DNA from 2 places in the Actinomadura graeca genome. Region 2 is predicted to be linked to the other one. Evidence: predicted binding sites of a transcription regulator. Region 2 holds the regulator's gene; the other holds the start of a gene.
The links. The regulator HspR, encoded in region 2, represses chaperone genes until heat shock. The targets are predictions, from matches to a motif close to ANTTGAGTCNNNNNGACTCAANT.
Positions count from the first base shown of each region.

Region 1: lon (endopeptidase La) is a predicted target of HspR. The motif match lies at 2,729-2,751, and genes of this name have one in related genera.

Region 1 covers NZ_CP059572.1:1,301,416-1,308,304, forward strand. Annotated here, with positions in the region: gene AGRA3207_RS06050 (VanZ family protein) at 1-144, opposite strand, end outside; gene lon (endopeptidase La) at 298-2,694, opposite strand; gene AGRA3207_RS06060 (RNA polymerase sigma factor) at 2,895-3,467, shown strand; gene AGRA3207_RS06065 (hypothetical protein) at 3,470-4,081, shown strand; gene AGRA3207_RS06070 (trypsin-like serine peptidase) at 4,367-5,620, shown strand; gene AGRA3207_RS06075 (Type 1 glutamine amidotransferase-like domain-containing protein) at 5,671-6,318, shown strand.
Region 2 covers NZ_CP059572.1:4,416,519-4,423,407, reverse strand. Annotated here, with positions in the region: gene clpB (ATP-dependent chaperone ClpB) at 1-2,027, opposite strand, end outside; gene AGRA3207_RS19470 (heat shock protein transcriptional repressor HspR) at 2,068-2,520, opposite strand; gene dnaJ (molecular chaperone DnaJ) at 2,524-3,690, opposite strand; gene grpE (nucleotide exchange factor GrpE) at 3,831-4,451, opposite strand; gene dnaK (molecular chaperone DnaK) at 4,448-6,313, opposite strand; gene AGRA3207_RS19450 (RNA polymerase sigma factor) at 6,732-6,889, shown strand, end outside.

The DNA of each region.
Region 1 (6,889 bases), 3.1 Mb from region 2:
GTTGTCATGGACGGGCGTCAGGGTCAGCCGGAACGCGATGTAGCAGAACACCGCGAGGAAGCCGAGCGCGATCGTCACCGCGACCGCCCGCAGGGCGATCACCCACCAGGAGAGCCGTTCGCCGGTCGCCGCCGGCTGCCACATCCGCACCACCACGGGACCCCTGGTCCCCGCTCCGTTTCGGAATATGCGGATCGCGTGATTTCGTCCTTTGTTTCCGAGCACGGTCCCCCGATTAGGGACGGCCGGAAATGGGCGCCGCCCCGGGGACGGGGTCCCCCGGGGCGGCGCGGCCGGTCACACGGCGACCGGCGTGGTGGCCGGTTCGAGCGCCAGGTCCAGCACCTCGCGGACGTCGCCGACGGCGAACACCGTCAGCTTCTCCAGCACCTCGGCCGGCACGTCCTCCAGGTCCGGCTCGTTGCGCTTCGGGACGATCGCGGTCGTGATGCCGAGCCGGGACGCGGCCAGCAGCTTCTGCTTCAGCCCGCCGATCGGCAGGACCCGCCCGGTCAGCGAGACCTCGCCGGTCATCGCCACGTCCGGCCGGACCGGCCGCCCCGAGAGCAGGGACGCCAGCGCCGTCGTCATCGTGATGCCGGCGCTCGGGCCGTCCTTCGGGATCGCGCCTGCGGGCACGTGGACGTGCACGCCGCGGTCCTTCAGGTCGCCGACCGGCAGCTCCAGCTCGGCGCCCCGCGAGCGCAGGTAGCTGAGCGCGATCCGCGCCGACTCCTTCATGACGTCGCCGAGCTGGCCGGTCAGCGTCACGCCGGTGTCCCCGGTCTCCCGGTCGGCCAGCGACGCCTCGATGTAGAGGACGTCGCCGCCCGCGCCGGTGACCGCGAGGCCCGTCGCCACGCCCGGCACGCCCGTCCGCCTCTCGGACCTGCCGAGCTCGACCTCCGGCGTGAACCTCGGCCGCCCCAGGTAGTCCTTCAGGTCGCCCGCGCCGATGGCGACCGGGAGCGCCGCCTTCTCCAGCGCGACGTTCGCGGCGACCTTCCGCAGCACCCGCGCGATCGAGCGGTCCAGCGACCGCACGCCCGCCTCGCGGGTGTACTCGGCCGCCAGCAGCCGCAGCGCGTCGTCGCCGAAGCCGACCTCGGACGCCTCCAGCCCCGCCTTGCCGAGCTGGCGCGGCAGCAGGTGGTCGCGGGCGATCGTGACCTTCTCGTCCTCGGTGTAGCCGTCCAGCTCGACGAGCTCCATCCGGTCCAGCAGCGGGCCGGGGATCGCCTCGACCACGTTCGCCGTGGCGAGGAACAGCACGTCGCTCAGGTCGAGCTCGACCTCCAGGTAGTGGTCGCGGAACGTGTGGTTCTGCTCGGGGTCGAGGACCTCCAGCAGCGCCGCGGTCGGGTCGCCCCGGTAGTCCGCGCCGACCTTGTCCACCTCGTCCAGCAGGACGACCGGGTTCATCGAGCCCGCCTCGCGGATGGCGCGGACGATCCGTCCCGGAAGGGCGCCCACGTACGTCCGGCGGTGACCCCGGATCTCCGCCTCGTCACGGACGCCGCCCAGGGCGACGCGCACGAACTTGCGTCCCATGGCCCGCGCGACCGACTCGCCGAGCGAGGTCTTGCCCACGCCAGGGGGTCCGGTCAGCGCCAGCACGGCACCGCTCCTGCGCCCGCCCACGACGCCCAGTCCCCGGTCCGCGCGCCTCTTGCGCACGGCCAGGTACTCGACGATGCGCTCCTTCACGTCGTCGAGGCCCGCGTGGTCCTCGTCAAGGATCGCGCGCGCGCCGGCGATGTCATAGGAGTCCTCGGTGCGCTCGTTCCACGGGATGTCGAGGACGGTGTCCAGCCATGTGCGGATCCAGCCGCCCTCAGGCGAGGCGTCGGACGACCGCTCCAGCTTGTCGACCTCCTTGAGCGCCGCCTCCCGCACCTTCTCGGGAAGGTCGGCCGCCTCGATCCGGGCCCGGTAGTCGTCCTCCTCGTCGGCCGGGTCGCCGTTCAGCTCGGCCAGCTCCTTGCGGATGGCCTCCTGCTGCTGCCGCAGCAGGAACTCCCGCTGCGTCTTCTCCATGCCCTCCTGCACGTCCTTGCGGATGGTCTCCGCCACGTCCAGCTCGGCGAGATGGTCGCGCGCCCACCCGATGACCAGCGTGAGCCGCTCGACGACGTCGGGCGTCTCCAGCACCTCGATCTTCTGCTCGTCCGACAGGTAGGGGGCGTACCCGGCGTTGTCGGCCAGCGTGGACGGATCGTCGATCTGCTGGACCACGTCCACGACCTGCCAGGCGCCGCGCTTCTGCAGGATGGCGCTGACCAGGCCCTTGTACTCCTTGGCGAGCTCCTCGGCCCGCCCGGTCACGGGCGGCGCCTCGATCACGGTGCCCTCGACCCACAGCGCCGCGCCCGGCCCGGTCGTCCCGGTGCCGATCCGCACCCGCGACACGCCACGGACGACCGCGCCCGGCTCCCCGCCCGGCAGCCGCCCCTCCTGCTCGATCACGCCCAGCGTCCCCACGCCGGCGTACTGCCCGTTGAGCCTGGGCACCAGCAGCACCCGCGGCTTGGCCGCCGACCGGATCCCCGGCCCCGTGGCCTGGGCCACCGCGCGGGCCGCCTCGATGGCCGCCCGGACCTCCCCGCTCTCGGACAGGTCGAGGGGGACCACCATGCCCGGCAGAACGGCCCCGTCGTCCAGGGGCAGCACCGGCAGCGTCAGGGTCTCGCTCATGCTCAGCTCCAAGTCCGTGTGTCACCCAACACCGAGTTGAGTCATCCACACTCAAGAAAACGGAGCACGATTTTGTTTCCTCAGCAACGTTCGCTCTCAGCGATCACCACGCCGCCCGGCCGCCCGGCCGGACGGCCCCGGGGAGGAAACGCCTTTCCGGTGTCGCGCCAAGTAGGAGTGTGACAGCGAGAGGAGAGAGCATGGCCAAGCCCGAGAGCGGCCTCGCTCGTGCCGGCGGGGATCCCGCCGCCCTGGAGGCGTTCTACCGGCGGCACATCGAGGAGGTCAGCCGGTTCATCGCCCGCCGGGTCCGCGATCCGCACACGGCGGCGGACCTGACCGCGGAGGTGTTCCTGGCGGTCGTCGACTCCGCCCACACCTACCGGCCCGCCATGGGCAGCGAGCTGGGCTGGCTGTACGGGGTGGCGCGCAACGTCGTGGCCGCCGAGCACCGCCGGGCGGCACGGGAGTCCCGGATCGCGGGGCGCATCGCCGGTCGGCGGCTGCTGGACGCGGGCGACATCGCCCGGCTGGAGGAGCGGATCGACGCCGAGAGCGACGGACGCCGCGCCTACGAGGCCCTCTCCGGGCTCCCCGAAGGCGTCCGCGCCCTGCTCGAACTGATCACGGTGGACGGCCTCACCGTCACCGAGGCGGCGGCCGCCCTGGGGATCCGGCCCGTCACCGCCCGCGTCCGCCTCCATCGGGCCCGCAAGGCGGTCCGCGCCGCGCTGCCCGCCTTCCCCGCCCCCCTCGCCTACTCCGAGGAGTGATCTTGCAGACCTTCGAAGACCGCCTGCTGGCAGAGCTCAAGGACGTCGTCGCCGCCCGCACCGCGCCCGCCCCGGCGGCGTCGCGCGTCCGGGCCGTCCGGTGGCGCCGGGCGGGCCTGACGGCCGCCGCCGTGGTGGCCGCCGCCGCGGCGGCGATCGTGGTCCCGGTGATGACCGGGGACCGGGCGCCCAAGGCCAACGCGGTCGTGCGCGATCCCGACGGCTCGATCCGGCTCTACATCCGCGACTACCGGCATCCCGAGCTCATCGCCTCCCGGCTGCGCGCGCTCGGGATCCCGGCGGTCGTCGACTTCGTGCCCGACGGCGAACGCTGCCGCACGCCCCGCGGCACGATCGTCCCGGACGACGGCACGCTGGTCACGATCATGCGGCCGGAGGACGACGACGGCGACGGCCACTTCACCCGCCTGCACCCCGACCGGCTCAAGCCGGGCCGGACGCTGGTGCTGGAGGTCGGCTTCACCCGCTTCGGCCGGGATGCGTCCGCCGCCTGGACGTTCTCCGGCACCGCCACCGGCCCCGTCGCACCCTGCGTGCCGGTGCCGGGGCCCGTCAAGGTGACCCGGCTGCCGGACGGCGGCGTCGGCGGCTGATCGCGTTCCGGACCGGCCCGCCGCGGAGCCGCGCGCGCCGGGCCGGTCCGATAGCCCCGGAGCTATGACAAGTTGCGAGTGACGGGACCGGGGTCCCGGGTGCCACAATCTCGTCCTCGCCGGCCGCGACGCCCGGCGTACAGGCGCGCGCCCGGCGGACAGGTCCAGACGACCGCCGCACCGCGTCCTGGACCGGGCCTGCTCCCCTCCGGCCCGGAGGCCCCCCGCCCGCCCACGACGTCTCCCCCCGGGAACCCCCGCCCCCCGCAACCGAGGAGGTGCGCCGTGTCCTTCCGGCCACGCGCCCTGTCCGTCGCCGCCGCACTGCTGGCGGCCGCATCAGTCCTGCCGGGCCCCGCCGCCCGGGCCACCGTGCCGCACTCCCCCGCCGCCGGGGCGGCACCCGCCACGCCCCAGCCGCGGGTGACCGTCGCGGGCGAGGAGAAGGCCGACGACGCCGTGGTGCGGTACGCGCCCACCGGCCGCAGCTGGCGCACCGTCATCCGCGAGCCCGGTTCCACCTACATCAAGGTGCACTTCGCGTCGCTGAAGCTGGTCCCCGGCGACCGCCTGACCGTCGCCGACCCGGCCGGCCGCGAGGTCCACACCTACCACGGCGACCCGACCGTGGCGCGCGCCCCCGGCGACGCGAGCTTCACGGTGCACGGCAGGCCCGGCTTCGCCGCGATGTCCGTCGAGGGCGACACCGCCGTGGTCACCCTGCACGCCGCGGCGCGGCGGAGCGAGGCCGCGGACCTGAACCGGCGGGACTACGGCGCCCGCGTCGACGCCTACTTCCGGGGCTTCGACGAGGCCGAGAGGGCCGCGGCCAACCCCGGCACGTTCAGCGTCTGCGGCACCGACGCCCGACGCGACGTCGGCTGCTACCAGACCAGCCACCCCACCGAGTACGCCCGCTCCGGCGCGGTCGCCCGCCAGCTGCTCAAGGGCGTCGGGCACTGCACCTCCTGGCGGGTCGGCAACACCAACCGCATGCTCACCAACCAGCACTGCATGGAGAGCGCCGCCGATCTGCGCGCCAGCGAGTTCCAGTTCGACTACCAGTGCGCCACGTGCGGCGGCAACGACCCGCGCGCCGGCACCAAGGTCAGCGGAGCGGAACTGATCAAGACGAGCCCGCTCAGCGCCCTGGACTACACGCTGTTCTCGGTGAACGACTTCGCCTCGATCCAGAAGTACGGCACCCTTTACCTGGACGTCCGGGAGCCCGTCGCCTCGGAGCGCATCTACATCCCGGGCCACGGCGACACCAAGCCCAAGCGCCTGTCCCTCTACGAGGACCGCGACGGCGGGGCGTACTGCAAGATCGACCGCGTGTCGTCCGGGGTGAACACCGGGTACCTGTGCGACAGCTCCGGCGGCAACTCCGGCTCGCCGGTGCTGGCCGCCTCCTCGCACAAGGTGATCGCGCTGCACCACCTCGGCGGCTGCCCCAACTGGGGGACCCGGATCTCCCTCGTCAACGCGGAGATCGCCGGCCAGATCGACAACAGCGGCCCGCCCCGCGCCTCCCGCTGAGCGCACCGGCCCCCTAGGCTCGGCCGTATGCGGCCGACCTCCCGGTCACGATGAGCGGACCCCGGCGCCTGTTCCTGGGGTCCGCCGGGCTGGGCGGCCTGCGGGGATGGCTCGCATCGCTCCCGGCGGCCCCCACCCGGGCGGTGCTGGTGCCCACCGCCGCCAACCCGATGCCGTCGGCGCCGTTCGCCGACGCGGCGGCCCGGCTTTTGCGCGACGAGGGCCTGGCGGTGGAGCGCCTCGACCTGGAACGCGCCGGGCCGTCCTGCGTCGAGCGGGCCCTCGGCCCGGCGGATCTGGTCTTCGTCACCGGCGGGTACGCGATGTTCCTCCTTCAGCACGCGCGCCGCAGCGGCTTCGACCAGGCCGTCCGCCGGGCGGTCGGCGACGGGCGGACGGCCTACGCCGGCATCTCCGCCGGAGCCGCGCTCGCCGGCCCCGGCCTCGGCTTCTTCCGCGACGGCGAGGACCCCGGCAGGGTCTCCTCCACCACCGGGCTCGGCCTCGTCCCGTTCACCGTGCTGCCGCACCGCGACCGGCCCGGCAACGCCGCACGGCACGACCACCGGATCCTGCGGGCGGGCGACCCGGCGCGGTACGTCTCGATCAACGACGACCAGGCCGTCACCGTCGACGGCCCCCACTGGACGATCACGCCCTCGCCGCGCGGTCCCGCCTGCGGGTCATCGGGACCCTGAGGACGACCGCCTCGGCGAACGGGAATCGGGGCCCTCCGGCCGCGCCGAGGCCCCGCGGGACGCGTCTTCGACGCCGTTGGCAATGGGCTGGCAAAGGTCCGTGGCGATCTTGATTCTTTGCGTCGGCTTCGGTTTACACGCGCATGACCTGGGGGTACTTACCGCAACGAGATCGTGACAATGGGTGAACGGAACTTCCTCCGGAGGGCAAAGATCCCGGCCGGAGACCACCAGGCGAAGGAGGGGCGGATGAGGATCACCGCGCACCTCGCGCCGGTCCACCACGGTACGGCCGAGGGCGTCCGCCCGCCCCACCCGGGGCGCGGCGGCACACCTCGGGTCCTCGGCCGTCCCGGGCCGGACACCACCCTGCCGCCGAGGACGCACGCGCCGCACGCCCCCGCGGCACCGGCGTCCGCCACAGCCGGGCCGACGGCGCCCTCGGGCAGCGCCGCCGGCCCGGCCCGCCCACGACCGGGCGCATCGCGCCCGCACTCCGCGCCGGACGGGCCGTCACGCCCCCCGTCCGGCCGCGTCCCGGAAGGAGGTGAGGACCGACCCCGACCGAGAC
Region 2 (6,889 bases):
AGCAGGACCACCGAGTACGGGCGCCGCCGGACGGCCTCGGTGAGCTGCCCGCCCTCCTCGTACCCGACGTAGCCGGGGGGCGCGCCGACCAGCCGCGCGACGCTGTGCTTCTCGGAGTACTCGCTCATGTCGATGCGGGTCATCGCCCGCTCGTCGTCGAACAGGAACTCCGCGAGCGCCTTCGCCAGCTCGGTCTTGCCGACGCCCGTCGGGCCGAGGAACAGGAACGAGCCGGTCGGGCGGTCCGGGTCGGAGATCCCGGCGCGGGCGCGGCGGACCGCGTCCGACACCGTCCGCACCGCGGACCGCTGGCCGATGAGGCGCTTGCCCAGCTCGTCCTCCATCCGCAGCAGCTTCTCGGTCTCGCCCTCCAGGAGGCGCCCCGCCGGGATGCCCGTCCAGGACGCGACCACGTCCGCGACGTCGTCCGGCCCGACCTCCTCCTTGACCATCGCGTCGCGGTGCTCCGCCGCCTGCGACGCCTCCTCCAGCTGCTTCTCCAGCTGGGGGATCTCGCCGTAGGTGAGCCGCGCGGAGGTCTCCAGGTCGCCGTCGCGCTGGGCGCGCTCGGCCTCGCCACGGAGCTGGTCGATCCGCTCCTTGATCTCGCCGACGCGGTTCAGCCCGGCCTTCTCCTGCTCCCACCGGCCGACCAGCCCGTTGAGCTGCTCCTGCTTGTCGGCGAGGTCGGCGCGCAGCCGCTCCAGCCGCTGCTTGGACGGCTCGTCGGTCTCCTTCGCGAGGTTCAGCTCCTCCATCTTCAGCCGGTCCACCGCGCGTTGCAGCTCGTCGATCTCGACGGGCCGCGAGTCGATCTCCATCCGCAGCCGGGACGCGGCCTCGTCCACCAGGTCGATCGCCTTGTCCGGCAGGAACCGGGACGTGATGTAGCGGTCCGACAGCGTCGCCGCGGCCACCAGGGACGAGTCGTTGATCTGCACCTTGTGGTGCGCCTCGTACCGGCCCTTCAGCCCGCGCAGGATCGCGATCGTGTCCTCGACCGACGGCTCCCCCACGAGGACCTGCTGGAAGCGGCGTTCCAGCGCCGGGTCCTTCTCGATGCGCTCGCGGTACTCGTCCAGCGTCGTCGCGCCGATCATCCGCAGCTCGCCGCGCGCCAGCATCGGCTTCAGCATGTTGCCGGCGTCCATCGCGCCCTCGGCCGCGCCCGCCCCGACGACGGTGTGCAGCTCGTCGATGAACGTGACGATCCGCCCGTCGCTCTTCTTGATCTCGTTCAGGACGGCCTTCAGCCGCTCCTCGAACTCGCCGCGGTACTTCGCGCCCGCGACCATCGCGCCGAGGTCCAGCGACACCAGCCGCTTCCCGCGCAGCGACTCGGGCACGTCGCCCGCGACGATCCGCTGCGCGAGGCCCTCCACGACGGCGGTCTTCCCGACGCCCGGCTCGCCGATCAGCACCGGGTTGTTCTTCGTCCGCCGGGACAGCACCTGCACGACCCGCCGGATCTCCGCGTCCCGCCCGATCACCGGGTCGAGGCGCCCGTCGCGGGCCGCGGCGGTGAGGTCGACGCCGTACTTCTCCAGCGACTGGTAGGTGCCCTCGGGGTTCTCGCTGGTCACCCGGGCGTGCCCGCGCACCTTCTCGAACGCCTCCAGCAGCGCCTGCGGCGTCGCGCCGAACTCCTTCAGCAGCCCCGCCGCGGGGCCGCCGTCCGCGGCGAGCCCGACCAGCAGGTGCTCGGTCGAGACGTACTCGTCCTCCAGCTGCTGCGCCCGGTTGCCCGCCGTGGTGATCGCCCGCTGGAGCTGCGCCGACAGCCGCGGCGCCGCGACCGTCGAGCCCGCCGCCTTCGGCCTGGCCGCGAGCTGCTCCTCGGCCCGCCGCCGGATCGCCTGCCAGTCCGCGCCGACGGCCTCCAGCAGCGGCACCGCCGTGCCCTCCGGCAGCCCGATCAGCGCCACCAGCAGGTGCTGCGGCTCGACCTCGGGATGTCCTTCGGCCGCCGCCCGGCGGACCGCGACCGACACCGCCTCCTGGCTCTTCTGCGTCAGCTTGACGTCCATAGTTACGCTCCCCTGCGTCGACGGGGGACGCCCCCCGAGGTCAGTCCCGGTTCCGCTCGTGCCAGACCACGACGCTCGTGTGCCTGATCGGCACCAGGTCGGAGCCGGGCGTCCCGCCCGTGTCCCCGTGCCGCCGCTGCTGCGCCAGCCGCGCCGCGACCGCCCGGGTCGACTCGAGCTCGTTCGCGAGGTCGGCCAGGGCGGCGTGCGCCTTGGCGAGCTCCTCGCGGAGCCGCACGTTGTCCCGCTGCAGCTCCAGGATGTGCTTGATGCCCGAGAGGTTGATGCCCTCCTCCTGCGAGAGCCGCTGGATCTCGCGGAGCATCACGATGTCTCGCATCGAGTAGCGGCGGCCGCGTCCCGGCGTCCGGCCGGGGGACACCAGGCCCATCCGGTCGTAGGCCCGCAGCGTCTGCGGGTGCAGCCCCGACAGCTGCGCCGCCACCGAGATCACGTAGACCGGAGTGCTGTCACCGAAAGGGGTCGTGTCCACGGCTCACTCCGTTCTCGCCTGCTGGAGGAGGTCGGCGCGCAGGTCGTCGCCCGCGCCGGTCTCACGGAGCCGGGCCAGCGCCTCGCGCGTCTGGTCGTCGAGCTTCTGCGGCACCTGCACGTCCACGGTGACCAGCAGGTCGCCCTTGGTGCCGTCGCGGCGGGGCGCGCCGCGTCCCTTGACGCGGAACGTCCGGCCGTTCGGGGTGCCCTCCGGCAGGCGCAGCGTGACCGGCTGCCCCTGGAACGTCGGCACCCGGATCTCCGCGCCGAGCGCGGCCTCCGGGAACGTCACCGGGACGGTCAGCGTCAGGTTGTCGCCGCTGCGGCCGAACACCTGGTGCGGCCGCACCTTGATGTTGACGTACAGGTCGCCGCTCGGGCCGCCGTTCTCGCCGGGCGCGCCCTTGCCCTTCAGCCGGATCTTCTGCCCGTCGGCGACGCCCGCCGGGATACGCGCCTGGATCGTGCGCGTCCCGGTCGCGCGGCCGCTGCCGTGGCACTTGGGGCACGGGTCGTCCACGACCAGGCCGCGGCCGTGGCACTCCCGGCACGGCTCCTGGAAGCCGAAGTTGCCGAGGTTGCGGGTCTCGTGCCCGGTGCCCTCGCAGTTCGGGCACACCCGCGGGACGGTCCCGGCCTTCGCGCCGGTCCCGCGGCACGCGTCGCACGCGGCCTCGCTCGTCAGCTTGATCGGGACGGTCACGCCGTTCATCGCGCGGCCGAACGACAGCGTCACCTCGGTCTCGACGTCCGCGCCGCGCCTGGCCCGCCGCGTCCCGGCGGTGCGGGTGCCGCCGCCGCCCCGGTTGAACAGCCCGCCGAACAGGTCGCCGATGCGCTCGCCCGCGCCGCCGGTCTGCGCGCCGCCCTGCTGCCCGAACAGGTCGCCCAGGTCGAAGGGGAAGCCGCCGCCCTGCTGGCCGCGGAACCCGCCCGGCATCGACCGCACCGAGTCGTACTCCTTGCGGCGCTTCTCGTCCGACAGGACGTCGTAGGCCTCGGAGACCTCCTTGAAGCGCTCCTCCGCCTCGGCGTCGCCCTTGTTGGCGTCCGGGTGGTACTTGCGGGCCAGCTTCCGGTAGGACTTCTTGATCTCCTCCTGCGAGGCCGTCTTCGCGACACCGAGGACCTTGTAGTAGTCCTTCTCCAAATAGTCCTTGGTGCTCACGGCGCCCCGCTCTCTGCTATCGCCACTTGCCGCATGCCTTCACCTGCCCCGGAGGCCCGTCCCGGCCGCGTGGCCGGGACGGGACTTCGGGCCGATCCCGGGGGCCGGGCCCCGGGGTCCCCCTGGCGCGGGCCAGGAGGTCACTCTTCGCCGGCCGCTTCCTCGCCGGAGCCGCCGTTCGGGTCGGGCTCGGCCACCGCCACGCGGGCGGGGCGCAGGACCCGCTCACCGATCCGGTAGCCGGGCTGGAGGACGTCCGCGACGCTGGTCTCCGTCACGTCCGCCGAGTACGAGTGCATGAGCGCCTCGTGCACGGTCGGGTCGAAGGGCTCGCCCCTCTGCCCGTAACGCTCCAGGCCGAGCTTGCCCGTGACCGCCTCCAGCCGGTCGCCGACGGACTTGAACCCGCCGGTCAGCTCGTCGTGGTCGCGGGCCCGGCCGATGTCGTCCAGCACCGGGAGCAGCTCGGACAGCACCTGCCCGAGGGCCTGCTCGCGGACGGCGACCCGGTCGCGCTCCACGCGCTTGCGGTAGTTGTCGTACTCCGCCTTGAGCCGCTGGAGGTCGGCGAGGCGTTCGGCCAGCTGCGTCTTGAGCGAGGAGTCCCCGGCGTCCGAGGCCGCGGCGCCGCCCTTGGCCTGGGGCTCGGGGGCCGGCGTGCCGCCGGTCTCCCGGACCTTGCCCGTCTCGGGATCGATGCGCCGCTTGTCGCGGATCACCGGGCCCTCCTTCTCCTCGCCCTCATGAGGGGAGGTCGTCACGACGCGTCACCCTTCGGCTTGTCCTCGTCCACGATCTCGGCGTCGACGACCTCGTCGTCCTGGTCACCGGCCTGCGCGTCGGCGGTCGGGCCGTGGTCCTCGCCGCCGGGCTGCGCGCCCTCCGGGTTCTGCGCGTACATCGCCGCGCCCATCTTCTGGCTGACCTGGGCGAGCTTCTCGGCGCTGGACTTGATCGCGTCGACGTCGGTGCCCTCAAGGGCCTTCTTGACCTCGGCGACCGCGTCGCCCACCTCGGTCTTCAGCTCCGCGGGGACCTTCTCGTCGTTCTCCCGCAGGAACTTCTCGGTGGAGTAGGCCAGGGTGTCGGCCTGGTTGCGGACCTCGGCCTCCTCCTTGCGCTTGCGGTCCTCCTCGGCGTACTGCTCGGCGTCGCGCATCATCTTCTCGATGTCGTCCTTGGGCAGCGCGGAGCCGCCGGTGATGACCATCGACTGCTCGCGGCCGGTGCCCTGGTCCTTCGCCGAGACGTTGACGATCCCGTTGGCGTCGATGTCGAAGGTGACCTCGATCTGCGGGACGCCGCGCGGCGCCGGCGGCAGGCCGGTGAGCTGGAAGGTGCCGAGCTTCTTGTTGTACGCGGCGATCTCGCGCTCGCCCTGGTAGACCTGGATCTCCACCGACGGCTGGTTGTCGTCGGCCGTGGTGAAGGTCTCCGAGCGCTTGGTCGGAATCGTGGTGTTCCGCTCGATGATCTTGGTGAAGATGCCGCCCTTGGTCTCGATGCCCAGGCTCAGCGGCGTCACGTCCAGCAGCAGGACGTCCTTGACCTCGCCCTTCAGCACGCCCGCCTGCAGGCTCGCGCCGATCGCGACGACCTCGTCGGGGTTGACGCCCTTGTTGGGCTCCTTGCCGCCGGTCAGCTCCTTGACCAGCTCCGACACCGCGGGCATGCGGGTCGAGCCGCCGACCAGGACGACCTGGTCGATGCCGTCGACCGAGATGCCGGCGTCCTTGAGCACCGAGTGGAACGGCGCCTTGGTCCGGTCGAGCAGGTCGGAGGTCATCCGCTGGAACTCGCCGCGGGTGAGCTTCTCCTCCAGGTGCAGCGGCCCCTCGGACGAGGCGGTGATGTAGGGCAGGTGGATCGTGGTCTCCGACGACCCGGACAGCTCGATCTTGGCCTTCTCGGCGCCCTCGCGGATCCGCTGGAGCGCCATCTTGTCCTTGGACAGGTCGACGCCGTTGGCGTTCTTGAACTTCTCGACCAGCCAGTCGACGATCTTCTGGTCCCAGTCGTCGCCGCCGAGGTGGTTGTCGCCGCTGGTGGCCTTGACCTCCACCACGCCGTCGCCGACCTCCAGCAGGGACACGTCGAACGTGCCGCCGCCCAGGTCGAAGACCAGGATGGTCGCCTCGTTCTCCTTCTCCAGGTGGTAGGCCAGCGCCGCGGAGGTGGGCTCGTTGATGATGCGCAGGACGTTCAGCCCCGCGATCTGCCCGGCCTCCTTGGTGGCCTGCCGCTGGTGGTCGGAGAAGTACGCCGGCACGGTGATGACCGCGTCGGTGACGGTCTCGCCGAGGTAGGACTCGGCGTCCCTCTTCAGCTTCTGCAGCACGAACGCGCTGATCTGCTGGGGGGTGAAGTCCTTGCCGTCGATGGTGGTCTTCCAGTCGGTGCCCATCTCACGCTTGACCGAGCGGATCGTCCGGTCCACGTTGGTCACCGCCTGGCGTTTGGCCACCTCGCCGACCAGCACCTCACCGTTCTTGGCGAAGGCGACCACCGACGGCGTGGTCCGCGACCCCTCCGCGTTGGCGATGACGGTGGGCTCGCCGCCCTCCAGGATCGCGACGACCGAGTTGGTCGTCCCGAGGTCGATGCCGACCGCACGTGATGCCATGTCTGTTCGTCCTCCGTCGTTCCGTGCCGGTTATCACGTTCCGGCCGCGTCCCCCTGGGTCCTGCGCCCGGCCGAGTCTCTGCTCGCAAGGATGCCGGTCTCTGCTGCAAGGGTGCCGGGCGCGGAACTCGTTGTCAAATGACTTGAGCCGACCCGACTCAACTTTGCTGACGTTCTCCTCAACAGGACGATTGAGCGACCTATTCCGGTTCCCGGACTCCGTCACGTCGTCGCCCGTCTTCCCCTCCCCGGGCTTGCGGAGATGGGGGTCGGTCCGGTGTGCGTGACCTCACGGGAGGGGACGCCGCGGCGGTGACCGTCCGGCGGGCGTGAAAGTGATCGGGGGGCGGGGCGGAGTACAGGATGACACCGACCCCCGGAGGTTCTTCATGCCCGACCCCATCAGCGGGGCGGACGGGTGACCGCCCCGCCCCGCCTCGCCCGGCCCGGCGGGACCCGCGAGGACGACGACGCCGGGCTCGTCGCCGCGTCCCTCGACGACGCCGAGCAGTTCACCGCCGTCTACGACCGGCACTTCGCCGCCGTGTACCGCTACGTCGCGGGCCGTCTCGGACG